4 regions of the Mesorhizobium abyssinicae genome follow, and region 2 is predicted to be linked to each of the others. Evidence: riboswitches for the same ligand, from Rfam matches in the RefSeq annotation. Region 2 holds a riboswitch; each other region holds the start of a gene.

Region 1 (7,710 bases), on a different contig from region 2:
CCTGGCGGACCGGCAATCTTCCCCTCCATAGTGCAGGCGCTGTCGAACCTGATCGATCATGGCATGGGCGTGCAGCAGGCGGTAGAGGCGCCGCGCGTTTGGACGCGAGGCTATAGGGTAAAGGTTGAGGCTTCGTTCCCCGAAGGCGCTCTAGCGGCATTACGCGACCGCGGTCACAATGTGGCGGCGATCAACAGCGTTGGCGGCGGGATGAGCGCGATTCAGTTTGATGCGGACGGCACAATGACTGGTGCCGCATGCTGGCGCGCCGACGGTATGCCAATCGGGCTCGGCGGCGGATTGGCGCGGCCCGGCGCATTTTTCAAACCCGGATCAGAAGCGCCCGGTACATGACCACACTGGCGGGGTGGCAGCCGGTTGAAGACCATCTCGTTTGACGACGTGGGTGAACGGTTCCTCGATCTGCCTTAGGGATTGCCAGATGCAGTTCATTTAGGGATACCTAAAGCAATAAAAGGGGTAGAAGCACACAAACTGATCGTCTCTGTCAAGCTCGGTGAGGATTTACTTTTAACGATTATCCCGGACCCCGCAGAAGCTTTCCAGTCGCGCGAAGTCGAAATCCTTGCTTCATCTCGGAATTCGCTTGGAGTGGCCGTGAAAGACGAGACGCAGGTTATAAGAAGGAAGGCTGCCATTGCGAGCGTGCGGATCATAGGTCTTTCTCCCATGAGTTGTTTTGAATTTGACGCGCATGAGTTGTATGCAAGAATAGATACTGCCATTTTGGCGAAGTCTGTAAGCGGAGGTTCCACAATGAAGGTTCAATGGACCGGGGAACGAATGAACTTTAGAGCATTCAGCAGCACCCTTGAGGTCGAGCAGATGCTGCTTCGTAACGAGAGCTGACGATAGGTGCCTCAAGCATCTCTTTGAGATCCAATCGAAAAAGGCGGTTCCCTTCCCTGCCGTTTGCGCCGCTGTCGCGGAATAACGGTGTCAGACGACCCGATTCTCCTCCCGCCGCTGATCTAGCGCAGGGCGTTCACGAACCGCATACCCCAAAGTGGATGCGTACACCACGCAGAGAGATCGTCTATGAAAGTCCTGTTGACTACGATGGCTATCGCCGTGCCCGCAGCCGCCGCTTTTGCTGATCAAGCGATCCCCGAACACCTCAGAGAAACCGCTCTGGCCACTTTCAAGCCTTTAGCATCTATCACACCGGCAGTCACCAACAACCCGATTACCCCAGCGAAGATCGCTCTCGGCAAGGCAATCTTCTTCGATCCACGCGTCTCGGCATCAGGCGTCTTCTCATGCAATTCGTGCCACAACTTGGCAACTGGGGGCGACGACAACCGTGAGACTTCGATCGGCCATGGTTGGCAAAAAGGGCCGCGCAACGCGCCCACGGTTTTGAACGCTGTCTTCAACATCGCGCAGTTCTGGGATGGTCGCGCCGAAGACCTCAAGGCCCAAGCCAAGGGACCAGTGCAAGCCGCTGTCGAAATGGCCAACACACCGGATCAACTCGTCGCCACGCTCAAGTCGATGCCGCAATATGTCGAGTGGTTCAACGCAGCTTTCCCGGATGAAGCCGATCGCGTCACCTTCGAAAACTTCACCAAGGCAATCGAAGCCTTCGAGGCGACACTGGTCACGCCAGCCCCTTTCGATGATTTCCTCAATGGTGATGACGCCGCCATGACAACCGAACAAAAACAGGGTCTGGCACTTTTCATGGACAAAGGCTGCTCGTCCTGCCATGCCGGTGTCAACGTTGGCGGGGACGGCTACTACCCATTCGGCCTTGTTGAAAGGCCCAGCGCTGACATCCTGCCGGAAAATGACAAGGGCCGATTGGCGGTCACCAATAAAGCCGAAGATTCTTATGTCTTCCGCGTGGCGCCGCTGCGCAATGTAACGCTCACCGCGCCGTATTTTCATTCGGGCAAGGTATGGGATCTGAAACAGGCCGTGGCCATCATGGGAAAGACTCAACTCGGCGAAGAATTGACGACAGAAGAAGTCGACCGGCTCGTTGCCTTCCTTAACGCGTTGACCGGAAGGGTGCCCAACGTCGTCTATCCCATTTTACCGGCCGAAACCGCGACAACGCCTCGACCTGTGTCGCGGATTTCAGGAAAATAAATGGCCTGAGCTTCGGAAAGTCGCAAAAAACGGTAATAGCGAACCATCACTGAGAGGGAGGCCACTCGGCTTCCACCAAGTCCCCTGATCTAATCTAAACGCGCAGACGGCGCTTCCGTCGCCTGCTCGTCGCGATGGCATCATGTTGCCAGGACGTTCTGCGAGCCGAGGCGTTTTCGCGGGATTCGAGGCAGCGTTAGCCGTTGACTCGCCACATGACGAGAATTCGGCAAAGCCTCAGACCTCCACTCTCTCCCGGAGCGCGCGTGCTGCAGCGACCATGTTCAGGAGGGCAGGGCGGACCTCCTCCCAATTGCGTGTTTTGAGGCCACAGTCGGGGTTTACCCAAAGGTGACCATCAGACAAGCGCTCGCGGGCAAGCATGAGGAGGGCCGAAATCTCGGCGACTTCCGGAACGCGCGGTGAGTGGATGTCATAGACTCCGGGACCGATTTCGTTCGGATATTTAGAGCTCGTAAAGGCGTCCAGCAGTTCCATTGCCGAGCGCGATGTCTCAATCGAAATTACATCAGCGTCCAGCTCAGCGATCGCGTCGATGATCTCGTTGAACTCCGAATAGCACATGTGGGTATGGATCTGAGTCGAGTCCTTTACACCTGTTGAAGCGATCCGGAAGCATTCGACCGACCAGTCGAGATAGACCTTCCAGTCGCACTTGCGCAGTGGCAAGCCTTCGCGAAACGCGGCCTCGTCGATCTGGATCATCCTTGCGCCGAATCTTTCGAGGTCCGTCACTTCATCGCGAATAGCGAGCGCGATCTGGCGGCAGACCTCGGAGCGGGGTACGTCATCGCGAACAAAAGACCAATTGAGAATGGTCACCGGGCCTGTAAGCATTCCCTTCACAGGCTTTTGCGTAAGCGACTGGGCGAATTGCCACCAGCGCACCGTCATCGGATTGGGGCGCGATACGTCGCCGAAGATGATGGGGGGACGCACGCAGCGCGACCCATAGCTCTGCACCCAGGCATGTTCGGTGAAGGCGAAGCCGGAAAGTTGCTCGCCGAAATGCTGTACCATGTCGTTTCGTTCGAACTCGCCATGCACCAGCACGTCCAGCCCGATCTCCTCCTGCCAGCGAATAGCAGCCTCGGTCTCCTTCTTCAGAAAGGTTTCGTAATCGACATAGCTGAGATGGCCCTTCCCGTGAGCGGACCGCGCCTTGCGCACCTGAGGCGTCTGCGGAAAGGATCCAATGGTCGTCGTAGGGAACGGCGGCAGGCCGAGCGTGCTGGCCTGGACCTTGGAACGGTCGGCAAATGCGCTCTTTCGTTGCTTCATAGCGCCGTTGATGTCGGCGATCCGCCCTTCAACGAGCGGGTCATGGACCTTCGTGGATGTTGCGCGAGTCGAGGCAGCCTCGTCAGAAGCTTTCAACTCGCCAGCCACGGCATCTCTACCTTGGGACAAAGCCCGAGCCACGATGACCAGCTCGTCGGTCTTCTGGGCCGCGAAGGCGAGCCACGACCTGATGTTCGCATCCAGTACCGTCTCCATACGCAAGTCGATCGGCACATGCAGCATCGAGCACGAAGGCGCGATCTCGACTCGGTCCAACGGCCAGCCCGCGACGATCGGCTTGATGCGGTCGAGAATGGCAGTGAGGTTCGCGCGCCAGACGTTGCGGCCATTGATCAAGCCAAGCGATAACACCAGATCCTTAGGCGCGAGCCGACCAGCCGTCTCCAACTGTTCAGGAGCACGCGAGAGATCAAGATGCAGGCCGGCCAAAGGCAGCGATATCGCCGTCTCGAGATTGTCCCCCAGCGGCCCGAAATAAGTAGCCAGCATGATCTTCAGCTCGGGCGCGGCCTTCGACAGCTGCCCATAGGCAAATTCAAGTGCGGCTCGTTCGTTCGGGTTTAGATCGAGCACAAGCGCTGGCTCATCGATCTGCACCCAGTCGGCTCCCGAAAGTTTCAACCTCCGCAGGAGTTGCTCGTAGACGGGCAGAAGCCGCGGCAGCAGCGTGAGGGGATTGAAACCTTGGGCAGGTGACTTCGCCAGCTTGAGAAAAGTGACCGGTCCAAGGATGACCGGGCGTGTATGAATGCCCAGGGCTTTAGCCTCGAGGAAGTAATCAACCGGTTTGGTCGACGAGAGTGTGAACGCCTGATCGTCGTCAAGTTCCGGCACAATGTAATGATAGTTGGTGTCGAACCATTTGGTCATTTCCATCGCGGTTAGGGCAGGGCAAGCCGCATCCTCCCGACCAGAGTCGCAATTCCCCGTCTGACCTTGGTTGCCACGGGCCATGGCGAAATAGATGTCGAGTGGGACCTCGCCGCTATTCCATGCGTAGCGGGACGGCACAGCGCCGACCATGGCGGCGGTGTCGAGTACATGGTCGTAGAGCGAAAAGTCGTTCGACGGGATTTTCGACACACCGCGATCGCGCTGCTCCTCCCAGCTCGCGGCACGGAGCGCCTTTGCCGTCGCGAGAAGCTCGGCAGCGCAAGATTTTCCGGACCAATAGCTTTCAACTGAGAATTTCAATTCCCGCCTGCGACCGATACGCGGCACACCAAGCGTTGCTACAGGAATTTGCTGAGAGAGAGTCATGCGATACCCCGATGGTTGGGGCGTGGGGGACAACGAAGGCGCCATTAGGCCGGTACGAACGCCGGGCTGCCAGCGGCCACCGAGACACCCCGCCCGTGGACAATAGTTCGCCGTGGCAGGTCTCCTAGCTCGGGGGTCATAGCCTCTACCCGTCTTGCCGAGGCTGTTCGCCTCAGTGACATAAGTGGGGTCGGCTCGCCTCTAACAGTTGCGGGGGCAGCGCCGGCATCGCACCGGCTTCCCTCTTAGCTCCGCTGCGGCTGCGCCGTACGGAGAACCATGGCTTGGACACAATCACAGCAGTGCGCTCTCTTGTCAACCGCGCATAAAGAAATCTTTATGTCATTATGTGAACGCATTTGTATTATCGCAGTGATTTCCAAGTCGCGTGAGGGTCGAACAAGGGGCGTTCGGATCGTGAATATGTTTAATGCGGCACGCGAGAAGGCAGATTGGCTACATGAAGCAGACCTTGGCTGCTGCAGGGACCGAGCCAAATCGACAAATGGGCGCGCTGTGCAGAACTGTGACAGACGGCGGTTCGGCCCGGCCGCGCAAGGGTCGTTAGCCGCGCCTTTGGTCGGACCGATTGGGGCGCGAACGCAGTGTGTCTGGCTCGACGCCGTCGAGGGCTTCTTCACCGCGCTGTCGAAGCGACGCCTCAAGCGAGGCGGCTTTCAACCTGTCGTCCTCCTGTAGGGGCCATCAACCGCTTCCTCGCCGAGCATAATCCGACAACCCAAACGCTTCACTTGGACCGCCGACCCGGACAAAATCATCGCCGCCGTCAAACCTGGGCACCAAGGGTTGGATTCAATCCACTACTATGGATAGCGACTACTGCTCGAAAAGAAGTGCCAAGGTGGGGCCAGCCGCGCGCTCGTACTCGGCTTATATCCGATTCCAGATGCAGTTCATTTCGGGCAACCTAACGCAATAAAAGGGGTAGAAGCACGCAAACTGGCATCTCTGTTCAAGCTCGGTGAGGATTTACTTTTAACGCTTCATGGCCGCGCCGGGCGGCTCGCTCCAGACGCGAGGTGCTCGGCCTGCAGTTCTGCTTCACGCCATCCCAGGCGGAGTCAGGATTGGCGCGTTCAAGGGCGCAACAAAGCTGCCCCAGACGAAGCAGAGGGGAAAGACGAACGCGGGTCGGCTACGTCAAGAAGAACGCGAACGCCGGCCGGCGGTTCGAGAGCTGGGCGGCGTTCGAGGCGCATCTGGATCGGTGGACGCGCGAGGTTGCCGACCAGGGAGAACAACCGGCGTTGCACCCGTGGAACGTTTTGCCGCTGAAGCTCGAGCGCTCCGCGCGCTTTCCGGCAGCTCGCCGTTGGGCACCTGCAGGACCTGATCCGCAAGGTCCAGGCCGACTGTGCGATCGATCTGGATACTAACAGCTACTCAGTGCCCTGGCGCCTGATCGGCGAGAGCGTCCAGGTCGTGGTGTTGGCTGGCTGTGTGATCATCCGTCATGCGGCCAGATGGTAGCGATCATGCCCTGTGCCAGGGGCAGTGGTACAATTGCGAAAAGGGTTTCGGCTTCATTGCTCCTGAAACGGTGAGAAGGACGTCTTCGTTCATGCCACCGCGCAGACCCGCTCAGGACTGAGCATCCGGCGCGCGCGTGTGGCCCTATTACCTGCTGAACGCCAAGTTCAAGCTGGTCGCAGACTGCGTCAAGGACCCCAAAGCAGAGGACACGCTGCTCCAGCGCACGCTTATCAAGGCTTCGCCGGACGCATGGAGGGGCAGAAGGTGTTTGTCCAATGCGGGCAGGGCAAGAAAGGCCTGGAAGTTCGGAATATTCGCCTCGCTTAGCCAAATGCGTTGGCCCAACCGAAATCGCGCCTCAGACAAAGAAAAAGCCCGCTGCCGGGAGGAGGTGGCAGCGGGCTCTATTTCGAATGAGACGCGGGAGGAGGTGCGCCCCACTCAACGTCGGCACCTCATCTGGGAGGAGTAGATGGCCGAGAGGAGTAGATGGCCGACAACATGACCATACCGATAGCAACTGATATTGCAATGCACAAATTTTTTATCGCAAGTGCGAAATCGTGCCGGATCCGCTTAGTCGAGCCTGAAAAGTCCGGTCAGGCTGCGGCTTTGTTGCGGGCACGCTTGGCAGTGCCGGCGCGCGCTCTTGCGCACTTTAGAACGGCGGTGATGAATCACTTTATAGCTCAATAATGACGGCCGCGTTTCATAGCAAGCAAGCCATGCATGATGTTGCGGATCGCTACCCGGCCGCAATCGCGGATCTTTCTCGTGAACCGTCATCGCCCTGACAACACATTGTGCCATGGTCGCCGCGTCGATGCGGCGCCTCTTCACGCAAATTGGCTTATTTGGAAGGTTGGAGGAACGAATGAACGCTGAGGTTTTCAGCAGCCCCCTTTTCGTGAAGCGGGCTACGCACATCATCCAAGAGATTGCCGGCCTTGCGGATGCAATCGATTTTCTCAATGAATGGCCGGCAGATCGCAGAGACCTGATCCACGAAGCCGCCCTGAGAGCATGCTACGATGCATACGACGGGCGCAAGCCGGTAAGCACGGCGCAAAATGCCTTTTTTGGCTTTGCGAAGCGGGTCGCCATATTGGAAGATCCAACCTCCGCGATGCAGTGGATCGCCGCCTGCAGATCTGGCAGTGGAAAAGTGCCGGTGTAGACTTCGACGACGGGGTTGAGACTGGCGCAAGGCGCGTCAAAGAGTGCAGTGTGTCCAGATTTCACAGCTAGACCACACGAACGAGAAGCAGGTACTCACCACCGACTGCAAAACCGCAGATCGCACGCAACCCTCATGGCGATCGCTTGCTGGCTAGGTTCGGCGGCGTAGATGCAGCGGTCGCATTCGGGTAGTAAATAAACGCGACCGGGCTTGTTTGCCGTGGAGGAGGGGAGAGATGACCGGCTTGATCGGCTGAGAGGCCAGGCGTTGTTCAGGTTAGCCGCCGCAGCTTGGAGCGAATCGCGTTGACGTCAATGACGCAGCCGCTATTTTGCTCC
Region 2 (7,710 bases):
CATCGCCATGGTGTTCCAGTCCTACGCGCTCTATCCGCACATGACCGTCTACGACAACATGGCCTTCTCGATGAAGATCGGCAAGGAAAGCAAGGCCGAGATCGACAAGCGGGTGCGGCAGGCGGCCGAGATCCTGCAACTGACCAAATATCTCGACCGGCTGCCCAAGGCGATGTCGGGCGGCCAGCGCCAGCGCGTCGCCATCGGCCGCGCCATCGTGCGCAACCCGAAGGTATTCCTGTTCGACGAGCCGCTGTCCAACCTCGACGCCGCACTTCGCGTCGCCACCCGTATCGAGATCGCCAAGCTGAAGGAATCGATGCCGAACACGACGATGATCTACGTCACCCACGACCAGGTCGAGGCGATGACGCTGGCCGATCGCATCGTGGTGCTGAAGGAAGGCCGCATCGAGCAGGTCGGCACGCCGATGGAGCTCTACAAGCGGCCCGGTAATCTGTTCGTTGCCCAGTTCATCGGCTCACCGGCCATGAACATCCTGCCGGCGAAGATCGAAAAGGCCGGCGACCCGACCGTCATCAGCCATGTCGGCGGCCGCAAGGCGACGGTGCCGATCGCCACACCCGCCTCGGCGAATGGTGCGGCGGTGAGTTTCGGCGTGCGGCCGGAAGACCTGGCGATCGCTACCGGCACCGAGTATCTGTTTGAGGGAACGGTGGACTATGTCGAGCAGCTCGGCGAGGTCCAGCTCGTCTATGTCGACATCGGCCGCGCCGACCTGCCGCTGGTGACGAAACTGCCGGGCAATGTCGAGGTCAAGCGCGGCGCTGTGCTGCGGCTCAACGCCGATCCCGGCGACCTGCACATCTTCGACGCTGACGGCCACTCCTTCACGCTTCATATGGCGGAAGCCAAGGCGGCCTGACCTTCACGTGAGACAAAAAAGGAGCGGCGGGCTGTGCCCGCCGCTCTTGCTATTTCAGCCCGGTCCATCCCGATCCGGGATGGACGGCTGTTAGCGCCCGAACAGGTTGCGGTCGCTACCCTGAGGCGCGGACTTCTCGACATCGCCCGACGAGTTCAGCAGCTTGTAGACCGGCGAGCTGGTGTCGCGCGTCGACGACGTCTGCGTGGTGTCGACGTTGGCGGCCGGCCGCTGATTGTTGATGTCGGTCCCACCAACATTGTCGTTGCGGGCATAGGCGCTGCCGGCGGCGATCAAAAGTGCGGCGGCAGTAAGAGCAATCTTCTTCATTTTGGGTACTCCTGGATTTGCGTAGGAGCGGCGGGCCAGCCGCCGCGTCCGGCTTCCGTTTGGCCGCGACCCGAACCGGAGGTCCGGGATCGCGGTCCGGTCGGTTTAGTTGTTGCCGAAGAGGTTACGGTCGCTGCCCTGGTTGGCGGGCTGCTCGGCGGCCGGTTCCGACTTCTTGATCGATGCCGTGTACGAGCTGTCGACGGCAGCAGCGGGCTGATTGGCACCGTTGGAACCGTAATTGTCGCTGCCGGATGCGAAAGCGCCGCCCGAGATGGCCAGAAGGGCCGCTGTGGCAAGGATGATCTTCTTCATTTTAGTGCTCCTGAATTTCTGACGATCCCGAGCGGCAGGCTCTTGCCCACCGCGGGTCAGGGATCGTGTGTTAGTTGTTGCCGAACAGGTTGCGGTCCGAGCCCTGTGCCGGTGTCTGAGCGGCGGGTTCCGACTTCTCGATCGAAGCCGTGTACGAGCTGTCGACGGCAGCGGCGGGCTGATTGGCACCGTTCGAACCGTAATTGTCGCTGCCACCAGCAAAGGCGCTGCCGGAAATGGCCAGAAGGGCGGCGGCAGTAAGAGCAATCTTTTTCATTTTTGGTACTCCAGTATATTTTTTCCGTCCGTCTAGCGGCGTGTCTTGGGAGGAAATCGCGTCGTTCGGACAGCCCCGATGTGGGAGAGCTATCGGCCGCTTTCCAATCACGAAGTTTTTCCGTCTGGCCTATGAATCTGCACCTTGAAATTGTACCAAGGCCATCTACACGTGACGAAATGCGAAGCAATATCAATTGGTTGATCAAATCGTCCATCGAGCCAAGTGACGATTCCGAAGATCTGCGTTCACACCGTCCTGCACGCATTGTCAACAGAAACGAACCGTTCGGTTCGATTTTAGAATCTCCTAATAGTCACTTTTCTATACTGTTAACCAATTCAGAGCCGCCCAGGGCCGATTCGAACACGGTTTTCTCCGCCTCGATTCGCATGCGGCAGCGTGTGACATCGGTCGCCTTGCAGGGCCAATATCAGCTTCATGGGTCGTGTCGCGCCGCATGGATGCGATGTCGTTTTCATGCCGATGGCGCGGCGGCTGTCGTGATTAAGATCAGACCATCTCAGGTGCCGCTCCGTGACGACGGGACGGAGAATTGGGAAGCCGGTCAGAACCCGGCGCTGCCCCCGCAACGGTGGTGGAGTTCAAAGTCGCGACGGGAGACCACTGGGCCATCGGCCTGGGAAGGTGCCGCGACCGCCCGCCAGGGCACTCCAGAGCCCGGAAACCAGCCAGGGATACTTGAACTCGACTGATCGCGGTGGGCGGTCAAGAGGCGAATGGTGCGTGCCCGGCCATGCCGGCGGCGGTCGTTCTTCTCAATCACCACCAGTTCAGTCCTTGAAGCGGTGCGACAAACGCGAGGACAGGACATGGATGCGCGCAACGACATGCTGAGGCTGCTGCACGGCCGCAGGCCGGGCTTTTCGCTTGAACAGCCTTTCTATACCGACCCGGACTATTTCAAGCTCGACATGGAGCTGATCTGGTACCGCGACTGGCTGTTCATCGGCCACGATTGCGAATTGCCGAAGCCGGGCTGCTACATCACCGCGCAGGTCGGCGACTATCCGGTAGTCCTGGTTCGCGACCAGCAAGGCAGGGTCAATGCCTTCCATAATTCCTGCCGCCATCGCGGCAGCCGCGTCTGCAACGCCGAGAAGGGCACCGCGGCGAAGCTCGTCTGCCCCTATCATCAATGGACCTACGAGCTCGACGGCAGGCTGCTGTTCGCCCGCCAGATGGCGGATGGTTTCGACAAGAGCCAGTTCGGCCTGAAGCCGGTCGCTTGCGAAAGCGTCGGCGGCTACATCTTCATCTGCCTGGCGAAGGAGCCCGCCGATTTCGCGCTAATGCGCGCCATGATCGAACCCTATCTCCTGCCGCATCGGTTGAGCGAAGCGAAGGTCGCTTTCGAATCGACCATCGTCGAGAAGGGCAACTGGAAGCTGGTCTGGGAAAACAACCGCGAGTGCTACCATTGCGCCGGCAACCATCCCGAACTCTGCAAGACCTTCCCCGAGGCGCCGACGGTGACCGGCGTGCATGGTGCCGAAAGCGATCCCGAGATGCAGGCGCATTGGGCGAAATGCGAGGCGGCGGGCCTGCCGAGCAAGTTCCGCATCGACCCGGCGGGACAGTATCGCGCCACCCGCGCGCCGCTCTTGCGCGACGCCGTCAGCTACACGATGAGCGGCAAGCGCGCGGTGAGGAAGAACCTTTCCACGAGCGTCTCGGCGGACCGCATCGGCACGTTGATGCACTATCACTATCCGACCACCTGGAACCATATCCTGATCGACCATGCCGTCACCTTCCGGGTGCTGCCGATCAGCGCCACCGAAACCGCGGTGACGACGAAATGGCTGGTCCACAAGGATGCGGTGGAAGGCGTCGATTACGATCTTGCCGAACTCACCCATGTCTGGACCGAGACCAACGACCAGGATCGCCGCATCGTCGAGGAAAATGCTTTCGGCATCCTCTCGCCGGCCTATGAGCCCGGCCCCTATTCGGAGCAGCATGAGGGCGGCGTCATCCAGTTCGTCGAATGGTACGCCTCCTTCATGGGCCCGCGCCTTGCCGAAGGCGGCCGGCCGGCGCTGCGCAGCGTTGCTTGAGGTGAAGGGATGAACGCGATGACGGATCTCGCCCTCTATCGCCATCTCGACGAGATGGCGCCCTGGAACGACCGGCTGCAGGTGCTGGAGGTGATCGGCGTCAGCGACGAGGCGCCGGACGTCAAGACCTTCACCTTCCGCTCCGACAACCAGACCTGGTTCCGCTACAAGCCCGGCCAGTTCGTGACGCTGGAACTGCCGGTCGCCGACGGACCGCTGATGCGCACCTACACGCTGTCCTCATCGCCCTCGCGGCCGTTCTCGATCGCGGTGACGGTGAAGGCGCAGGCCGGCAGCATCGGCACGCGCTGGATGTTCGACAATCTCAAGCCCGGCGCCCATGTGAAGGCCTATGGCCCGGCCGGCGATTTCTCGCTGCACAGCCATCCGGCGGCCAAGTACCTGTTCATCTCGGCCGGCTCCGGCGTAACACCGATGATGTCGATGCTGCGCTGGCTGAACGACTGCGCGCCCTGGACCGATGTCGGCTTCGTCAACTGCGCACGCAGGGCGGAAGAGATCATTTTTCGCAAGGAGCTTGAATTGCTGGGCAGCCGCATGCCCGGCCTGTCGCTCGGCTTCATGATCGAGGAACGCTCCAGCCGCGAGGGCTGGTTCGGTCATATGGGCCGCATCGACGCCATTCGCCTGCCGCTGCTCGCTCCCGACTTCCGCGAGCGCGAGATATTCTGCTGCGGCCCCGACCCGTTCATGCGCGCGGTGCGGCAGATGTTGGAGGCGGCGGGCTTCGACATGGCCAGGTATCACCAGGAAAGCTTTGCCGCGCCGACGGTGGAGGAAGTGCCGGCGCCGTTCGCGCTGCCGGGCGACGGCGGCGTCGAGACCCCCGTCGAGGCCGCGACGCCGGTGCGCTTCTCGCTTTCCGACGTCGACGCCGAATGCCTTGCCGGACAGACCGTGCTGCAGACGGCGCGCGCCTCGGGCGTCAGGATCCCGGCCGCCTGCGAGTTCGGCCTCTGCGGCACCTGCAAGGTCAGGAAGGTCTCTGGCGAGGTCGCGATGAGCCACAATGGCGGCATTCTCGATCACGAGATCGACGACGGCTTCATCCTTGCCTGCTGCTCGAGGCCGCTGACGCGGCTGGAAATCGAGGCCTGATTCCGCCGCGTAGACCCCAAGAATGGCAAGCGGCCTGCCGTGTCCGTCGTCTTGCCAAGCCAGAACCGAGTGTTTACAGGCCTTCCTCGGGGAGAGCGGCCGCCGCAAAGGCGGTTGCTTGCGCGAGCCATGAAGTGGGGCAGGGACAATGCCGCAAGCCAATGTCTACGCAGTCGCGAGCAAGGATATCGTTTTCGAATCCTTCGACGGCGAAGCTGTCGTGCTTGATCTGGCGAGCGGGAAGTATTTCGGGTTCTCCGATTCGGGCAGCCGGGTCTGGCAGGCGCTGTCTTCGGGCGTCGGTGCGCAGGCGCTGGCCGGATCGATAGCCGGCGCAGCGGCGACCGGCGCGACCGGGCTTGACGCCTTCATTGCGCAATTGGTCGAGCTCGGACTGCTGGTGCCTTCCGATGGCACGGCGCAGCCGCTGCCGGACGAACTGGCTGCCGAACTTGCGGTGGCAAACGAGCCGCTCAATGTGAGCGTCCATGACGATCTCGCCGACCTGATCATCGTCGACCCGATCCACGAGGTCGAGGAGCCTCTCGGCTGGCCGGCAGTCAAGCAGGCATCCTGAGAGATCGGCAGCACGTCGGCCGAGCCGGGATAGACCATGCCGCGTGTGACCCTTGAGACATTGCCGGACTACGCCCGCTATCTCATCGCGGCCGCCGAAGACGCGGCGCTCTTTCCGGTCACGCGGACAGTCCGCCTGCCCGCCCTTGAACTGACCGTGCATCTCGAGCCCGGCGCGCTGGCCGACGCGCTTGGCCATGCCTTTGTCGAGGCCGGGGACGATCAGCCGGGATTGCCCGCTTGCCGCATTTTCGTAGGCCATCCCGGCATTGGCGGCATGCCCGAGCCGGCACGATGGGGGGACGCGCATTTCACCGAACACGGTTTCGCGCAGCGTCTCGCCGGCGCCGGTTTGCGCGGCCACTACTTTCACGATCTCGATTTCTGGCAGGTCTACGATCCGCAGCGGCGCGTCGGCGTGCAGTTGATGCGGGCGGCGGATGCCTTTCCGCCGTGGGAAACGGGTTCGCCGCTGCGCGCCTTCCTGCACTGGGAATACGGCGCGCGCGGCATGCGGCTCGCCCATGCCGGCACGCTCGGTGCCGACGGCAGCGGCGTGCTGCTCGCCGGCGCCGGCGGCGCCGGAAAATCAGGCACGGTCGTAGCCGGGCTGCTCAACGGGCTCGACAGTGTCGGCGACGACTATGTGCTGGTCGATCTTTCGAGCAGCGTGATCGCCCGGCCGCTATTTTCGGTGCTCAAGCAGGACCCGAAGGGATTTGCCCGGCTCGGACTGAAAGACCGACTGGGCAGCGACAGGCCGCTCAACTGGCAAGGCAAGCATGTTTTCCACATAGGGGATATCGCCTCCAGGCCGATCCCCGGCACGCTGGACATCGTTGCGCTGATGGTGCCACATATCGGCGCTGGTGGGACAAGCTCGATCATGCCGATGTCGCGCAGGGACGCCATGATTGCGCTGGCGCCGTCGGGGATCGCGCAGATGCCGGGCGAGCGGGAAAGCGGCTTTCGCTTCTTCAGCGATCTTACCCGACTGCTGCCGTGCTACCGTCTGTCCCTGGGCACGGATCCCGGCGAGATCGCCGGCACCATTGCGGATTTCCTCGCGCGGGGCGCTTCGTGAAACTGAGCGTGATCATGCCGGTCTACAACCGCGAGCGCTATGTCGTCCCGGCATTGCGTTCGCTGCTCAGGCAATGCGACGCCGCCGATCTCGACATCATCGTCATCGACGACGGCTCGACCGACGGTTCAGCCGACGCCGTGCGCTCGATGATTGGCGAGAGCCCCTGCATCCGCCTGTTCCAGCAACAGAACGCGGGCGTGACCCGGGCCCGCAACACCGGGCTCAGGCTGCTCAAGCCGGACACCGAGCTGGTTTCTTTCCTCGATTCCGACGACATCTCGCCGGCCGGGCGTTTCGAGGCCGATGTCGAGCTGTTCCGGAAAGATCCCGGCCTTGAGCTCAGCTATTCGAGAATGATGCTGGTCGACAACATCGATGACGAGCGGTTGGAGCCGGCCGCGGACAGCTACCGCATCACCGTCCGCGGCATCCACCTGTCCTCGGCGATCTTCTCGCGCCGCCTGGTCGAGCGCATTGGCTGGTTCGACGAGGAGTTCGCCCAGGCGGAAGACACGGACTATCTGCTTCGCGGCTTCGAGATCGGCCCCCGTTATGTGCTCCCGGAAACGGTGGCGCTCTATTACCGCCGGCATCCCGGCAACATGACCAAGCAGGAAGATGTCCAGTCGCGCGAGTTCCTGCGCGCCATATACAAATCGATGAAGCGGCGCAGGGCCAACCCGTCTCTGCGGCCGATCGAGGGCATCTTCGAACTCGACAAGCTGACCGACTGGCGGTTCATGTGATGAGCGGATATGGCGTCGTCATTCCGGCCTTCAATGCCAGCACCACAATAGCCGAGACGCTGCAATCGGTGGCGGCGCAGACCGTTCGGGCGGAACTGGTCGTGATCGTCGACGACGGGTCGACCGATGACCTCGCTTCCGCGATCGTCGGCGCCGATCTTCCGGTCAAGCTGTTGCGGCAGGACAATGCCGGGCCAGGCAGCGCAACCACCCGAGGCATCGCGGCGCTGTCGACGCCGTTTGTCGCCACGCTCGACGCCGACGATCTGTGGCTGCCGACCAAGATCGAGGCG
Region 3 (7,710 bases), on a different contig from region 2:
CTGGCCGGAGGCCGCGATGGCCGGCGCGCTGGGTCTCGCCCTGGCCGGCCCGCGCAGCTACAGCGGCGTGGTCGTCGAGGATGCCTACATGGGCGAAGGCGGCCGGCGCGAGGCTGAAAGCCTCGACATCAGGCAGGCGCTGAAGCTCTACCAGGTGGCCGACTGGCTGCTGATCGCGCTGTTCGGCATGCTGTCGGCGCTGTTGATCTATCTGACGATGTGATCAGAACTCGATGCCTTGCTGGGCTTTCACGCCCGCCGAGAAATGGTGCTTGGTGAGGCCCATTTCGGTGACGAGATCGGCCGCCTCGACGAGCAGCGGCTTGGCGTTTCGGCCAGTGACCACGACATGCAGGTCCGCGCGGCGCGCCTTCAGCGCGGCAACGACCTTTTCCAGATCGAGATAGTCGTAGCGCAGGGCGATGTTGAGTTCGTCGAGCACGACGAGGCTGATCGACGGGTCGGCCATCAGCTCCAGTGCTTTTGCCCAGGCCGCTTCGGCGGCGGCGATATCGCGCTTCAGGTCCTGCGTCTCCCAGGTGAAGCCCTCGCCCATCGCATGCCAGACGACGCGGTCGCCGAAGGCGGCGAAGGCGTCCTTCTCGCCGGTATGCCATTTGCCCTTGATGAACTGCACGACGCCGACGCGCTTGCCGTAGCCGAGCATCCTGAGCGCCAGCCCGAAGGCGGCAGTGGTCTTGCCCTTGCCCGGGCCGGTGTTGACGATCAGCAGCCCCTTCTCGATCGTCTTTGCCGCCACCTCGGCATCCTGCACAGCCTTGCGCTTGGCCATCTTGGCGCGGTGGCGCTCGGCATCCTTGTCATCGGTCTCGGTCATCTCACTTCACCTTCAGCGGCAGACCGGCCACCATCAGCAGCACCGTATCTGCGACGGCGGCGACCTGCTGGTTGAGTCGGCCTGCCGCATCGCGAAACCGCCTCGCCAGCGCATTGTCGGGCACGATGCCCAGGCCAACCTCGTTGGACACCACGAACCACGGCCCGCGCGGCCGCGATAGAACATCCACAAGCCGCCGGCATTCCGCATCGAGGTCGCGCTCGGCCAGCATATGATTGGTCAGCCACAGAGTCAGGCAGTCGATCAACACGGGCTGATGATCGGGCAGCGCCTCGATCGCGGCGGCAAGATCGAGCGGCGCGTCGACCGTCGCCCAGCCCTCGCCGCGACGCGCCCGATGCAGCGCGATGCGCTCGCGCATCTCATCGTCATAGGCTTCCGCGGTGGCGATGTAAGCCCATGGCGAGGGACTCGCCGTCACCAGGGTTTCGGCATGCGCGCTCTTGCCGGAGCGCGCACCGCCGATGATGAAGGTCAGTCCCCTGCGATCAGGCAAAGCTGTCGCGCAGGCTGGTGGCCGTGCCGGTGAAGCGGCCGCGCACCACGCCGACGGCGGCGCCCAGCACCAGCCAGAACACCAGGTCGGTGACCGTCACCGCCACCACGAACTGGTGATGCAGGCCTTCGGGAATCGGCGTCTCGAAGCTTGCCGGCTGCGGCGCGCCGACCATGTGCGGCGCGACGATCAGGGCTACCGCCAGGATCGCCAGCGGCAGCGACTTGCGGAAAGCGATCAGGCCGAGTCCGGCGGCGGTCGCGACCGCTGTCGCCGTCCACCAGATCTGGCGCGGCAGGAGTTCGGCGGCCGGCATCGCCGGCAGTTCCGGCGGCAGGCCGAGGCACGGCGCCAGCGTGAACACGGCAAAGCCGGCGAGACCCCAGAACACGCCCTGGCGCCAGTTGCCGATACCACCGGCGAATTCCGAAACCGCGACCAGGATCAGCGCGAAGCCGATGCCGGTGACGATGTTGGCGACGACGTTGAAGGCGAAACGCTCGAAGCCGTCGGCCGGTGCCCAGCCCTCGTCTTCCGCTGGCGCGGCCGCTTCGGCCGGAGCCGGCGCGGAACTCATGGCATTTCCGGCCGGAGCGGCGGAGCTCATGGCGTCGCCGGTCTCGGCAGGCGCCGCGGCATGATCATGATGATGGCCGCCGCCGGCCTGTTCGTAGACTTCCGCCTTGAGGATCAGCGGCACGGTTGCATAGGCCTGCAGGCAAGCGAGAACGACGCCGGCCACGAGCCCTGCAATCGCCGCGATGAACACGACGTTGCGAAACAGGTTCATGATGTCAGGCCCTTGTCAGTGGCAGGGAAACGCCATCGAGTGGCGGTAGTCGTGAGCTGCGTTGTGGACCGCATCGAGATGCGAGAAGCCGACAAAGCCGACGACGAAAATGCCGAGCAACGCGGCCATGGCCAGCTGCATGAAGCGCGACTGCGAGGAGACGGAGGTGCCGAGGGAGACGGAAGCGGTCGTCATGTCTTGTCCTTTCGCCCTCCACCCGAGGGCATAGAATTCAACGTTTCTGTCGCCGGCAGGTCTCCTGGCTCGCGGATCAGCGCCCTTCCCCACCTTCCCGAGGATTTTCCTCAGTGGTCTTGGAGAGGACTACCGCACACAGTTGCGGGGGCAGCCACGGCATTGGACGAATTCGCCCTCACCGCATTCCCTCTTGGCTCCAAAAACGGAACCGACGACGGCAGGACTATAGGCAGAATCGTCGCGCCCGGCAAACCAAATTCCGGCGGCCACCAGCGCAAATGCGCCACCGGGCCTAGCTGTCCGACGCGGCAATCCGCTCGGCGACCAGATGCTGCAGCCGCCACAGATGGCGGTCATGGATGCCGCGCTGCTCGAGGTTCTTCACCGTGTTGTAAAGATAGTCTGCGCCCGATCCCCAGTGCCCGCAGGATGTCGCCAGCCTTTCCACCACCTCTTTTTCCTCGAGCGGGCGGGCATAGGTTGTGCCCTTGCGGTTGATGACGAAGGCCAGTGCCCGCAACGTGCCGCCGTCGCTCGAAAGATTGAGCAGGCGCGGATGATAGCTGGTCGGCTTCAGTGTCACCTCGCGCCGCAAAACCTTGTCGAGCTGCTGGCGCCGGTCCGCGTCGCCAAGCCTGAAGGCGACGCCCTTGCACTGCCCGCCCCGGTCCAGCGCCATCATCAGGCCAGGCTGCTCCCTGGTGCCGCGCCAGCGCGTCATCTTCATGCAGAAGGACCTGTGCCAGCCGCGCGCGACCGCAACCCGTTCCTCGACATGATCGATCTCGGGCTTCCAGATCAGCGAGCCGTAGCCGAACAGCCAGAGCGGTTCGCTGCCAGGCAGCTCAGCCTCGAGCGTGTCCAGCATCGCTTCATAGTCGGCATCGTCCAGATGCATCGCGTTGGGATCAGGCCCGCTGTCCTCGACGACGCGAAAGCAGCGCGCGACCAGCTCCTCGGTGAGCGACATTGTCCTTGGCGGCATGAACTGTCCCTGGGCACCCGACTTGTGAAGCGCCGACCTTAGGGGCGGCGATTGCGTGCCACAATGGCCACGGCGCGAGCGATTGACAAACATCCTGGCCGGGTGTCGGCTGGACCATTAAGGGAGCCGCTTATGCAGCCCAAACCGAGCGACGACCTCTACACCGGCCTGACCAGGCTTGAGCCGACCCTGCCCTCGTCGGCCTATTGGGATGCCGGAGCTTACGGTCGTGACCTCGACGCGATCTGGTACAAAAGCTGGCTGCTGGTCTGCCGCGAGGCCGACCTTGCCCAGCCGCTGGCTTTCAGGACATTCCGCGTCGGCACGCAGGAGATCGTGGTGCTGCGCGACGAGGCCGGCGAATTGCGCGCCTTCCACAACACCTGCCGGCATCGCGGCTCGCAGCTTTGCCAGGAGAGCGAGGGAAGGCTGAAGGCCAGGCTGCTGACCTGCCCCTACCACGCCTGGTCCTATTCGCTGCGCGGCGACCTCGTGCGCGTGCCGTCGAAGTCGCTGCCCGAAGGCTTCGACAAGGCCGACTATCCGCTCTATGGCGTGGCGCTGTCGGTGTGGCGCGGTTTCGTCTTCATCAACCTCGCCGAAGATGCCGCCGGCTCGGCGGAAGCCTCCTTCGACCGGGCTTCCGGCAATCTCACCAACTGGCCGCTGGAGACGCTGGTCACCGGCCATGCGCTGCGCAAGGTGATGAACTGCAACTGGAAGATCTTTTGGGAGAACTTCAACGAGTGCCTGCATTGCCCCGGCGTCCACAAGGATCTGTCGCGGTTGGTGCCGATCTATGGCCGAGGCCTGATGGCGAGGCACGACGATCCCGAATGGGCGCGCCACGCCGACAATGACGCGCCGGAATTCTCCGGCGGCCTGCGCGCCGGCGCCGAGACCTGGTCGCGCGACGGCCACGTGCACGGTCCGGTGTTTGCCGGCCTGACGCCAGCCGAATGCGCCGCCGGCCAGACCTATGCGACGTCGCTCCCCTCGATGTTCATCGTCGGCCATGTCGACTATGTCCGCACCGTGCGGCTCATACCGCTCGGCCCGGAGCAGACGGAACTCACCGCCGAATGGCTGTTTCCGGCCGAAGCGCTCGCTTCGCCCGAGGCCGATATCGACAACATCGTCGCCTTCGGCAGGCAGGTGCTGGAGGAGGACGCGGCGATCTGCGAGGTCAACCAGAAGGGCCTGCGTTCGATGCGCCACGAGGCCGGCGTGCTGATGCCGGAGGAGTACGACCTGCACCGTTTCCACGAATGGGTGCGCGCGCGGCATCAATCCTTTCCGGCTGAACGTTAAAAGCGAGTTCGGAAGCCCAGAAGAACCCGGCGGGCTGTTTCACGCCCATGCGACCGCGGTCCCGCCTTCTTTTGTCTGGCTGAACCATGATAGTCGTTTGGCATCACTGAATCGGAATGCGAGACACGATGAGCCTTCAACCGCCGGCCGAACCTGTTCAGGACACGCCGAAGCAAGGACGCATCGTCGCCATCGACATCGTGCGCGGCTTGGCCCTGCTGGCCATGGCGAGCTACCATTTCACCTGGGACCTCGAGAATTTCGGTTATACCGATCCCGGCCTCACCGCCTTCGGCTGGTGGAAGATCTACGCGCGCTGCATCGCCTCGACCTTCCTGTTCCTGGTCGGCGTCAGCCTGTTCCTCGCCCATGGAAGGCAGATCCGCTGGCCGGGCTTCTGGAAGCGCTTTGCCATGGTCGCCGTGGCGGCGCTGGCCATTTCGTTGATCACTCGCATCGCCACGCCCGATGGCTTCATCTTCTTCGGCATATTGCACGAGATCGCGCTCGCATCCCTGCTCGGCCTCGCCTTCCTGCGATTGCCCTCGCTGGTGACGATCGCGGTCGCTGCGCTTGTGATTGCCGCCCCGCTCTATCTGCGCTCGCAAGCCTTCGACCACCCGGCGCTGTGGTGGGTCGGCCTGTCGGCGACCAATCCGCGCTCCAACGACTACGTGCCGCTCTTCCCTTGGTTCGGCGCCGTGCTGCTGGGCATTGCCGCGGCGAAACTTGCCTCCACGTCCGGCGTGCTCGCCCGGCTGGCGAAGCTGGCGCCCGGCCGCTGGTCGAACCCGCTGGTCTTCATCGGCCGGCACAGCCTCGCCTTCTATCTGATCCACCAGCCGCTGCTGTTCGGCTCGGTCTGGCTGTTTTCGCAACTGATGCCGGCTGCGCCGCTGAACCAGGACGCCAGCTTCCTCAAATCCTGCCAGATATCCTGCGAGCAGCAGCGCGACAGCAAATTCTGTACGAGCTATTGTGGCTGCATGCTCGATACGCTGCGGGGCGAAGGGACGCTGGACAGGCTCTACAACGGCGACCAGACACCGGAGTTCAAGGCGCATATCGCCGATCTCGCCGGCGCCTGCACGGCGAGCACCGACGACGCGACGGAGGGAGGACAGCAATGACCGACAGTCAGCCGAAACCCGGGCTCATCCCGTGGCCGCCGCTGATCTATGTCGTTGCCATCGCCGCCAGCGTCGTGCTTGGCCTCTTCTTTCCGCTGCCGTGGATCGGCGACCTGTTGGGCGACCTTATGTTTGCCGCCGGCTGGGTGGCGCTGTTCTTCGTCGCCGCGCTCTGGTTCACGGCGATCCGGGTCATGCTGCGGGCGAGGACGACCTTCAATCCCAACGCGGTGCCCGATCATCTCGTCACTTCGGGTCCGTTCTCGATCACCCGCAACCCGATGTACCTCGCCAACACGCTGCTGTTGATCGGCGTCGCCTTCATCACCGGGATCGCCTGGTTCCTGCTGTTTGCCTTCATCGCCGCCTTCGCCACGCAGAAGCTGGCGATCGAGAAGGAGGAGAAGGTGCTGGCGGCGAAATTCGGCAAGAAATACCGCGACTACGCCAAGCGGGTGCGGCGCTGGATTTGAGCCTCGCGGGCAAGCGCCGCCAGACTTGATCGGGTCCTCGTTTACATGACCGCCCTGGTCTCCCCAGGCCTGCTTTCGAAATCGAAAAGCCTCTGGGTAGCCAATGCGGCAGCGCCACGCGCCCAGGAATCGTCGGCCCAGTCAGGCGTGATCGGCGGCGGGTTCCACATCGCATAGCGCTTCAACGCGTCGCGCATCGGCTCGAACAGATAGTCGCCGAAGCTGACCGCTTCACCGCCGCCGACGATGACCTCCGGATCAATGATGTTGCAGAAGCCGCCAAGGAACCGGCCTATGCCTTCGCCGGCTTCGCGCAGGATCTCCACGGCGGTCTCGTCACCGGCCTGGGCCGCATCGAACATGTCATGGCGGGAGGCCTCGCCCGGCAGGCCTTTCGCTTCACGCCACCGCCTCACCAGGGCCGGCTCCGAGAAGAAGGTCTGCAGGCAGCCGCGCCGGCCGCATTCGCATTGTGGCCCGTTCGGATTGTAGATGGAGTGCCCCATCTTGCCCGCGGCACCGCTTGCGCCGTGATGCACGGCGCCGTCGATCACCACGGCGCAGCTGATGCCGGCTCCGATCGCCAACGCGCCGACCGTGCGATGATGCCGGCCGAGGCCGAACAATTGCTGCGCCAGCGCGAAAGCATTGGTGTCGTCGTCAGCCCAGACCGGCACATGCACGAGTTCGGCGAGCATGGCCGCGATTGGTACGTCGATCCAGTTGAACCGGTGGCTGAGCCGGCAAACGCCATTGTCGATGACACCTGGCACCGCGATGCCTATGCCGCTTAGCTGCGCGCCGCTCGGCGCCTTGCGGTCCGCTAGCAATTCCTTGACGGCGGCCGCGCAGGCCTCGACCGTACTTTGAGGCGACGGGTCGGGCACCGCCACCTGCCTGGAGACAAGCGGGGTCGTCGCAAGATCGGTCAGCACGCAATCGATGGCGCCGGCCTTCAGCTTGAGCCCTACGACCAGGCGGCCCGCATAATTTATACTGATCGGGATAGGCCGCCTCCCCGGCGCCCCCAGGCTGGCTTCTCCCTCAACGAGGATGTTCTCGTCCAAGAGCTCGGAGACCACGAAGGTCACCGCAGCCGGGCTCAGACCGCTGCGCATCGCCATGTCCGCCCTGCTCATCGGTCCGTCGGCGCGGATCATGTTCAGGATCAATCGTCGGTTCATGGCGCGCGATGTCTGCTGATCACCCTTGAGTTTCATTTCTAGCCTCATTATTAATTTTGTAAATTAACTATTGACCGACTTCATCTGCATACGCTACGACTTGCCCCGGTTCAATCGGAATCCGGCTGCTCTCAGGGAGGAGAAAATAGCCATGGCCATCGACGTCACGACTCTGTCCACGACAAGGCGCCGTTTCCTGAAGGGCACCGGCGCAGCCCTCGCCGCTTCCGCCGCAAGCGGGCTTTGCTTGCCGGCCCTGGCGCAGGCGCAGGAAATCACCATCA
Region 4 (7,710 bases), on a different contig from region 2:
TCATCGGCGCGCAATAGTCGAGCCGGTCGAGATAGGGCACCGCCTGCAGATAGGTCTTGGCCTCGATCAGCTTCTCGGTGCCGCGATGCAAGAGCCCGATATGCGGATCGACACGGTCGACCACCTCGCCGTCCAGCTCCAGCACCAGGCGCAAAACACCATGCGCCGCAGGATGCTGCGGTCCGAAGTTGATGTTGAAGTTGCGGACGGAGGTTTCAGCCATTGTGGCGCCTCAATTCGTCTTGGCTTTTTCATCCCCCGGCAGCACGTAGTCGGTGCCTTCCCACGGGGAAAGAAAATCGAAATTGCGGAATTCCTGCTTGAGCTCGACCGGCTCGTAGATCACGCGCTTGGCCTCGTCGTCGTAACGCACCTCGACAAAGCCGGTCAGCGGGAAATCCTTGCGCAGCGGATGACCCTCGAAACCGTAGTCGGTGAGGATGCGCCGCAGGTCCGGATGGCCGGAGAACAGCACGCCATAGAGGTCGTAGGTCTCGCGCTCGAACCAGTCGGCACCGGGATAAACGGCGGTGAGCGAGGGAACCAGTGTCTCCTCGTCGGCCTGGACCTTCAGCCGGATGCGGACATTCTGCTTCGGCGACAACAGGTGATAGACGACGTCGAAGCGCCGGGCGCGCGACGGATAGTCGGCACCGCTGACGTCGATGAACGAGACGAACTGGCAACGCGCATCGTCGCGCAGGAAAGTCGCCACTTCGATCAGGCTGCCCGGCTCGACGGAAACCGTGAGCTCGCCATAGGCCAGCACGGCTTCGCCGATGCGGCCAGTGAGCTTCTCGCCGAGATAGGTGGAGAGTTCGTTCAGCTTCTGGCTCATCGGCTCACCGCTCGATCGTGCCGGTGCGGCGGATCTTCTTCTGCAACAGAAGAATGCCGTAAAGCAGCGCTTCCGCGCTCGGCGGGCAGCCGGGCACATAGATGTCGACGGGCACGACGCGGTCGCAGCCGCGCACCACCGAATAGGAATAGTGGTAGTAGCCGCCGCCATTGGCGCACGAGCCCATCGAGATGACGTAGCGCGGCTCCGGCATCTGGTCGTAGACCTTGCGCAGCGCCGGCGCCATCTTGTTGGTCAGCGTGCCGGCGACGATCATGATGTCGGACTGGCGCGGGGACGCGCGCGGGGCGACGCCGAACCTCTCCGAGTCATAGCGCGGCATCGAGGTGTGGATCATCTCGACCGCGCAGCAGGCGAGGCCGAAGGTCATGAACATCAGCGAGCCGCTGCGCGCCCAGGTGATCAGCGCCTCGGTCGAGGTGACGAGAAAACCCTTGTCGGCGAGCTCGTTGTTGATCTCGAGGAAGAACGGGTCATCCTGCCCCACCGGCCGGCCGGTGTTGGGGTCGATGATGCCTTTGGGCTTCGGCGCGACGAGGGTGCCTGAACTGTCGTTCAATCCCATTCCAGCGCTCCTTTTTTCCATTCATAGGCGAAGCCGATGGTCAGCACCGCCAGAAACACCATCATCGACCAGAAACCGAGCATGCCGATCTTCGAGAAGGACACCGCCCAGGGGAACAGGAAGGCCACTTCCAGATCGAAGATGATGAACAGGATCGACACCAGGTAGAAGCGGATGTCGAACTTCATGCGGGCGTCGTCGAACGAGTTGAAACCGCATTCATAGGCGGAAAGCTTTTCCGGGTCGGGGTTGCGGTAGGCCACCAGGAACGGCGCCGCAAGCAGCGCCAGGCCGACGACAAGCGCCACGCCGATAAACAGGACGATGGGCAGATACGAACTCAAAAGTGCGTTCATGCTGCGGCTTTCCGTTGGCGGTCAATCCACGTTGATTACAGCAACCGATCCTATTGCGGAAGCGTGACAGATTCACCGCTGAACCGTTTTAAGGGCCTATGCTGCAACGCGGCGAGGGTTAGCGCAGCGCTTTCGGCGAAGCAAGTCAAACCTTGTTCAAAACCTGGCGCTGGACGCCAGATCGGAAGAAACTGGTCCGACCCGCTCCTGTTTGATTTCCTTCGCTTTTTACTCCACTTTTCTCTCCTGACATATCTCCCGCCATTTGCCTGCTAGCATGACCGGAATCAGGGATGGCCAACGGATCAGGGCAGGCTTCTGGATGAAGGAAAAGATATCGCTCGCCATGGCCAGGCGCATCGCGCTCGGCGCGCAAGGTTTCACCGACCCGCAGCCGGGCGGCACGCCGGACCGCCGGCACCTCGCCCGCGTGCTGTCCCGCACCGGCCTGCTGCAGATCGATTCCGTCAGCGCCGTGGTGCGCGCGCACTATATGCCGCTCTATTCGCGCCTCGGCCCCTACCCGCTTTCCCTGCTCGACAACGCCGCGCTCACGCGCAAGCGCACCGTCTTTGAATATTGGGCGCATGAGGCCTCCTTCCTGCCGGTCGAGACCTGGCCGCTGCTGCGCTGGCGCATGCAGCGCGCCGAACAGGGCGAGGAAATGTATCTCGGCCTGGCGAAATGGGGCCGTGAGCAGCGCCAGATGATTGACGACGTCTACAACGAGGTCGCCGAACGCGGGCCGATCGCCGCCTCCGACATAGAAGGCCACAAGGGCAATGGCGGCTGGTGGGGCTGGAGCGCGGCCAAGCACGCCTTCGAGTGGCTGTTCTGGGCCGGCCGCATCACCACCGCCTACCGACGCGGCTTCGAGCGCTACTACGATTTGCCGGAGCGCGTGCTGCCGCAGGCCGTGCTCGATCTGCCGGTTCCCTCCGTCGAGGACGCGCATCGCGAATTGCTTCGCATTTCCGCCCGCGCGCATGGCATCGCCACCTACAGCGACCTGCGCGATTATTTTCGCCTCGCCCCCGGCGACACGAAGGACCGCATCGAGGAACTGGTCGAGATGGGCGATCTGCTGCCGATGCGGGTCGAAGGCTGGGACAAGCCCGCCTACCTGCACAAGGACGCCCGCTTTCCGCGCAAAATCGAGGCGCGCGCCCTGCTCGCGCCGTTCGATCCCGTCGTTTTCGAGCGCACGCGGACGGAAAAGCTGTTCGACTTCCGCTACCGCATCGAGATCTACACGCCGGCCGAAAAGCGCCAATACGGCTACTACGTGCTGCCCTTCCTGCTCGGCGACCGGATCGTCGCCCGCGTCGATCTCCGTGCCGACCGCCCGGCTGGCGTGCTGCGCGTCCACGCCGCTTATGCTGAGGCTGATACGCCGCCGGAAACTGCGGCAGAACTCTTCGAGGAGCTCAAGCGAATGCAGGGCTGGCTTGGCCTCGAGAGCATCGAAGTGACGCCGGCCGGCGACCTCGGCCCGGCGCTGGCAGGCCTTAGCGCGTCGTAGACGTGCGTTGACAGGCCCACACCCGTAAGCCTAAATCCGCCGCAGACGGTCTTCTCCCGGCAAAGGGAGGAGCCAAGAGGGAATGCGGTGCGGGATCGAGAATCCCAATTCCGCGGCTGTCCCCGCAACTGTAAGCGATGAGCCTCGGCCGAAAACCACTGGGATGGTCCCGGGAAGGCGGCAACCAAGGCGATGACCCGCGAGCCAGGAGACCTGCCGTCTGAGACAGATGAATCCGATCGCCTGGCGGGTTTTCCGGGCAAGGAGCCTGATTTGGAGCGCGACAGCAGTTTTCCGGCTGATAGAGCGGACATACCGTCCGACGACGGCGAAGCCTTGGCGGGCGTGACCGTCATCGTCTGCTCGTCCTGCCGCGACGAAACGGGTTCCGATGCCCATCCGCGCGCAGGCGCGCTGCTCGCCGAGGACACGCGCCGGGCTGCTTCCGGCCAGGACATACGCATCCGCACTGTCGAATGCCTCGGCAATTGCAAGCGTCGCCTAAGCGCAGCGCTTCTGCGTGACGGCTGCTGGAGCTACGTCTTCGGCGACCTGACAGCGACCAGCGGCGCCGACCTCGTTGCTGGCGCAAAGCTCTTCGCCACCTCGACCGACGGCCTCATCCCGTGGCGCGGCCGGCCCGATTCCCTGAAGCGCGGCCTTGTTGCCCGCATCCCTCCCCTCGACCTGCTGAAGGACTGACCATGACCGCATCCGTCTCCCGTGTTCCCTGCACCGTCGTTACCGGCTTCCTGGGCGCCGGAAAGACGACGCTGATCCGCAACCTGCTCGAGAACGCCAAAGGCAAGCGGCTGGCGATCATCGTCAACGAGTTCGGCGATGTCGGCATCGACGGCGAGATCCTAAAAGGCTGCGGCGTCGACACCTGCCCGGAGGAAAACATCGTCGAACTGGCCAATGGCTGCATCTGCTGCACCGTCGCCGACGATTTCGTGCCGGCGCTCGACCAGATCCTGTCGCGGACGCCGAAGGTCGATCACATCCTGATCGAAACCTCAGGCCTCGCGCTGCCGAAGCCGCTGGTCCAGGCCTTCCAGTGGCCGAGCGTGAAGAGCCGCGTCACTGTCGATGGCGTCATTGCCGTGGTCGACGGCCCGGCGCTGGCAGACGGCCGGGTCGCTTCCGACATGGACGCGCTGCAGGCACAGCGCGCGGCGGATGACTCGCTCGACCATGACGATCCGGTCGAAGAAGTGTTCGAGGACCAGATCGCCTGCGCCGACCTGATCATCCTGTCGAAAAGCGATCTGATGGACGCCGCCGGCTCGGCGCGCGCCAACGCCGTCATCGGCGAGCATGTGGCCCGCGCCGTCAAGGTCGTGCCGACCGCCCAGGGCAAGGTCGACCCGTCCGTGCTGCTCGGCCTTGGCCTCGCCGTCGAGGACGACATCGAGAACCGCAAGACCCATCACGATGACGAGCTCGACCACGAGCACGACGATTTTGACTCCTTCGTCATCGACATCCCGTCGATCGCCAATCCGGATGAACTGGCACAACGCGTCGCCACCGCTGCCGAACAGGAGAATGTGCTGCGCGTGAAGGGATTCGTCGAGGTCGGCGGCAAGCCGATGCGGCTTTTGCTGCAGGCCGTCGGCCCGCGCGTCAACCACTACTACGACCGCGCCTGGACGGCCGAGGACGATCGCCGCTCGCGCCTCGTCGTCATCGGCCTGAAGGGGCTGAACCGCCCGGCGATCGAGCGTATCCTCGCCGGCTGAGGCAAACCCGAACCAAGATGCACATCCTCACCACCACATCCGCCTCGCTCGACGATCTCGCCGAGCCTGTCGATCTCAGGCAGATGCCTGCGGATGTCGTGGCGCTGTCCTTCACCGACAGCGATCTTTCCGGACTGGCTGCGGCGTGGAAGGCCGACGCGGAACGATTGCCCTCAATGCGGCTGGCGGCACTTCGCGATCTCCGCCATCCGATGTCGGTCGACCTCTGGATCGACAGCGTCGCCCGCCACGCCAAGGTCATCCTGGTCCGCATCCTCGGCGGCTATGACTGGTGGCGCTACGGTTGCGACCAGCTCGCCACGGTCGCGCGCGAACGCGGCATCAAGCTGGCGCTGCTGCCCGGCGAAAGTCACGACGAGGATCTGCGGCTGATCGAGGCCTCGACCCTGCCGCGCGCCGAGCTGGACGGATTGCTCGGCTATTTCCGCGAAGGCGGGCCTGCGAATATGACAGCGCTGGTGAAGAGGCTGGCGCGGCTGGCTGGGTCGGATGAGGCGGTTGCCGAGCCGGTCGGCGTGCCGAAGGCAGGGTATTATCAGCCGGGCCACGGCGTCGTCCCCCTCCCCCTTGAGGGGAGGGTCCGGCCGCAGGCCGGGGGTGGGGTCCTCCGCGACACGCGCCGACACCCTGAAGAACGACCGCAGGGAGAGACGTTAAGCCCAGTCGTCCCGACCCCTCCCGGCCCTGCGGACCACCCTCCCCTCGAGGGGGAGGGAAACGATGCGCCTGTCATCCCAATCCTCTTCTACCGCTCGATGCTGCTCGCCGCCGATGTCGCGCCGATCGATGCGCTGGTCGACGCACTGCACGCGCAAGGCATCGCGCCGGTGCCGATCTTCGTTTCGAGCCTCAAGGATCAGGCGTCTCTGGCCTTTGTCGAGAACGCCCTCGCCTCACTGAACCCGGCCGCCATCGTCACCGCCACCGCATTCGCCTCCGGCGCCGAACCCGGCGCGGAAACCCTGTTCGACCGTGCAGGCGTGCCGGTCTTCCAGGTCATCGTCGCCACGACCAGACGCGAGGTCTGGGAGAAAAACCAGCGCGGCCTGGCACCCGCTGACCTTGCCATGCATGTCGTGCTGCCGGAACTCGACGGCCGCATCCTGGCCGGCGCGATTTCGTTCAAGGGCGAGAGCGAAACCGACCCGGCGCTGGCTTTCCGCGCCTTCGCCAACCGGCCGGAGATCGATCGCGTCGCGCAGGTCGCCAAGCGCATCGCGGCGTTCATTCGCCTGCAGAGGAGCCAGCGGGCCGAGCGCAAGCTGGCGATCCTGATACCGGATTATCCGAGCGCTGCGGGGCGAACGGGCTATGCGGTTGGGCTTGATGTGCCGTCGAGCGTGCTTGCGATGCTGCATGACCTGAAGGAGGAGGGCTATGCGGTTGACGGGATTCCGCAATCGCCGCGGGAACTGCTGGATGCGCTGGAGGTGGGTGGCGAACAGCTATCACTGAAGGATTATCAGAGCTTCTCAAAGGATGTACCGGCAGAAGCAGTGGCAGCGGTTGAAGCCGCGTGGGGGCAGGTAGAAGAGATAGGTCTGCGCGAGGCCCCCCTCTCTGTCCTGCCGGACATGTCCGGCAGGACAGAGAGGGGGGCGACAGAACGCCTACCTTCGCAGGCAAGCGCCGAGAATCACTTCCTCTTCCGCGCAGCGACCTTCGGTAACGTCACCGTGGCACTCGCTCCCGATCGTGGCCGCTCAGTCGACCGCCGCGCCGACTACCATGACCCCACTTTGCCCCCGCGCCACGACCTGATCGCCTTCGGCCTCTGGCTGCAAAAATCGCTCGGGGTCCACGCCCTCATCCATGTCGGCGCGCACGGCACGCTGGAATGGCTGCCGGGCAAGACGGTCGCGCTCTCCGATATCTGCTTCCCCGAGATCGTCACCGGCGCGCTGCCCGTCATCTATCCCTTCATCGTCTCCAATCCCGGCGAGGCGGCGCAAGCCAAGCGCCGCATCGCCGCCGTCACGCTCGGCCATCTGCCGCCGCCGCTGACCGGCGCCGGACTGGACGAGAACCAGCAGCGCCTCGAGCGGCTGGTCGACGAATATGCGCAGGCCGACGGGCTCGACCGTCGCCGCCGCGACCGCCTGGCCAGGCTGATCGTCGAGACCGCGCGCAAGACCGGCCTCGCCTCCGAAGCTGGCGTCGCCAGGACCGACGCGCCGGACGAGGCGCTGCGCCGCATTGACGCCTGGCTCTGCGACCTCAAGGATTTCGCCGTCAAGGACGGGCTGCATGTCTATGGCCGCGCGCCGGAGGGCGAAGCGGATTCGCTGCGCACCCAAAGCGCGAAAGCGGAGAAAGCGGCCCTTCTCGCCGCGCTCGATGGCCGCCACATCAAGGCCGGACCGGCCGGCGCGCCGGCGCGCGGCCGCTCCGACGTGCTGCCGACCGGCCGCAACCTGTTCACCGCCGACCCGCGCACCATGCCGACGCCGACCGCCTATGACCTTGGCCAGGCGGCGGCGGAAGAAGTCGTGCGCAGCTACATGCAGTTGCATGGCGACTGGCCGCGCTCGCTGGTCATCGACCTCTGGGGCTCGGCCTCGCTGCGCACCGGCGGCGAGGAGATCGCGCAAGGCCTGGCGCTGATGGGCTGCCGGCCGCAATGGGATGGCGCCACCGGCCGCGTC

Evidence for each region. A riboswitch is a leader RNA that binds a small molecule or an ion and turns the genes downstream of it on or off. The one in region 2 is predicted to bind cobalamin.
Region 1: another riboswitch for cobalamin. It lies ahead of metE (5-methyltetrahydropteroyltriglutamate--homocysteine S-methyltransferase); the one in region 2 lies ahead of PU724_RS10330 (aromatic ring-hydroxylating oxygenase subunit alpha).
Region 3: another riboswitch for cobalamin. It lies ahead of PU724_RS23830 (CbtB domain-containing protein); the one in region 2 lies ahead of PU724_RS10330 (aromatic ring-hydroxylating oxygenase subunit alpha).
Region 4: another riboswitch for cobalamin. It lies ahead of PU724_RS24065 (DUF1636 family protein); the one in region 2 lies ahead of PU724_RS10330 (aromatic ring-hydroxylating oxygenase subunit alpha).

Annotation. Positions count from the first base shown of each region.
Region 1 covers NZ_JARAKC010000032.1:41,291-49,000, forward strand. The annotation lists gene ggt (gamma-glutamyltransferase) at 1-354, shown strand, start outside; gene PU724_RS31450 (hypothetical protein) at 436-870, shown strand; gene PU724_RS31455 (cytochrome-c peroxidase) at 1,060-2,115, shown strand; gene metE (5-methyltetrahydropteroyltriglutamate--homocysteine S-methyltransferase) at 2,353-4,698, opposite strand; cobalamin riboswitch at 4,796-4,995, opposite strand; partial or broken gene PU724_RS31465 (IS630 family transposase) at 5,299-5,532, shown strand; partial or broken gene PU724_RS31470 (Mu transposase domain-containing protein) at 5,847-6,214, shown strand; gene PU724_RS31475 (hypothetical protein) at 6,682-6,888, shown strand; gene PU724_RS31480 (DUF982 domain-containing protein) at 7,067-7,369, shown strand.
Region 2 covers NZ_JARAKC010000003.1:491,915-499,624, reverse strand. The annotation lists gene PU724_RS10350 (ABC transporter ATP-binding protein) at 1-886, shown strand, start outside; gene PU724_RS10345 (DUF680 domain-containing protein) at 977-1,216, opposite strand; gene PU724_RS10340 (DUF680 domain-containing protein) at 1,322-1,531, opposite strand; gene PU724_RS10335 (DUF680 domain-containing protein) at 1,602-1,808, opposite strand; cobalamin riboswitch at 2,317-2,519, shown strand; gene PU724_RS10330 (aromatic ring-hydroxylating oxygenase subunit alpha) at 2,642-3,889, shown strand; gene PU724_RS10325 (FAD-binding oxidoreductase) at 3,908-5,008, shown strand; gene PU724_RS10320 (PqqD family peptide modification chaperone) at 5,157-5,585, shown strand; gene PU724_RS10315 (serine kinase) at 5,622-6,668, shown strand; gene PU724_RS10310 (glycosyltransferase family 2 protein) at 6,665-7,417, shown strand; gene PU724_RS10305 (glycosyltransferase family 2 protein) at 7,417-7,710, shown strand, end outside.
Region 3 covers NZ_JARAKC010000013.1:10,810-18,519, forward strand. The annotation lists gene cbiB (adenosylcobinamide-phosphate synthase CbiB) at 1-223, shown strand, start outside; gene cobO (cob(I)yrinic acid a,c-diamide adenosyltransferase) at 224-838, opposite strand; gene cobU (bifunctional adenosylcobinamide kinase/adenosylcobinamide-phosphate guanylyltransferase) at 840-1,355, opposite strand; gene PU724_RS23825 (CbtA family protein) at 1,348-2,145, opposite strand; gene PU724_RS23830 (CbtB domain-containing protein) at 2,161-2,340, opposite strand; cobalamin riboswitch at 2,378-2,571, opposite strand; gene PU724_RS23835 (gamma-glutamylcyclotransferase) at 2,636-3,328, opposite strand; gene PU724_RS23840 (aromatic ring-hydroxylating oxygenase subunit alpha) at 3,461-4,639, shown strand; gene PU724_RS23845 (heparan-alpha-glucosaminide N-acetyltransferase) at 4,768-5,769, shown strand; gene PU724_RS23850 (methyltransferase family protein) at 5,766-6,242, shown strand; gene PU724_RS23855 (ROK family protein) at 6,284-7,462, opposite strand; gene PU724_RS23860 (ABC transporter substrate-binding protein) at 7,578-7,710, shown strand, end outside.
Region 4 covers NZ_JARAKC010000013.1:61,611-69,320, forward strand. The annotation lists gene PU724_RS24040 (NADH-quinone oxidoreductase subunit D) at 1-223, opposite strand, end outside; gene PU724_RS24045 (NADH-quinone oxidoreductase subunit C) at 233-838, opposite strand; gene PU724_RS24050 (NuoB/complex I 20 kDa subunit family protein) at 843-1,424, opposite strand; gene PU724_RS24055 (NADH-quinone oxidoreductase subunit A) at 1,415-1,780, opposite strand; gene PU724_RS24060 (winged helix-turn-helix domain-containing protein) at 2,103-3,302, shown strand; cobalamin riboswitch at 3,332-3,537, shown strand; gene PU724_RS24065 (DUF1636 family protein) at 3,576-4,004, shown strand; gene cobW (cobalamin biosynthesis protein CobW) at 4,007-5,044, shown strand; gene cobN (cobaltochelatase subunit CobN) at 5,062-7,710, shown strand, end outside.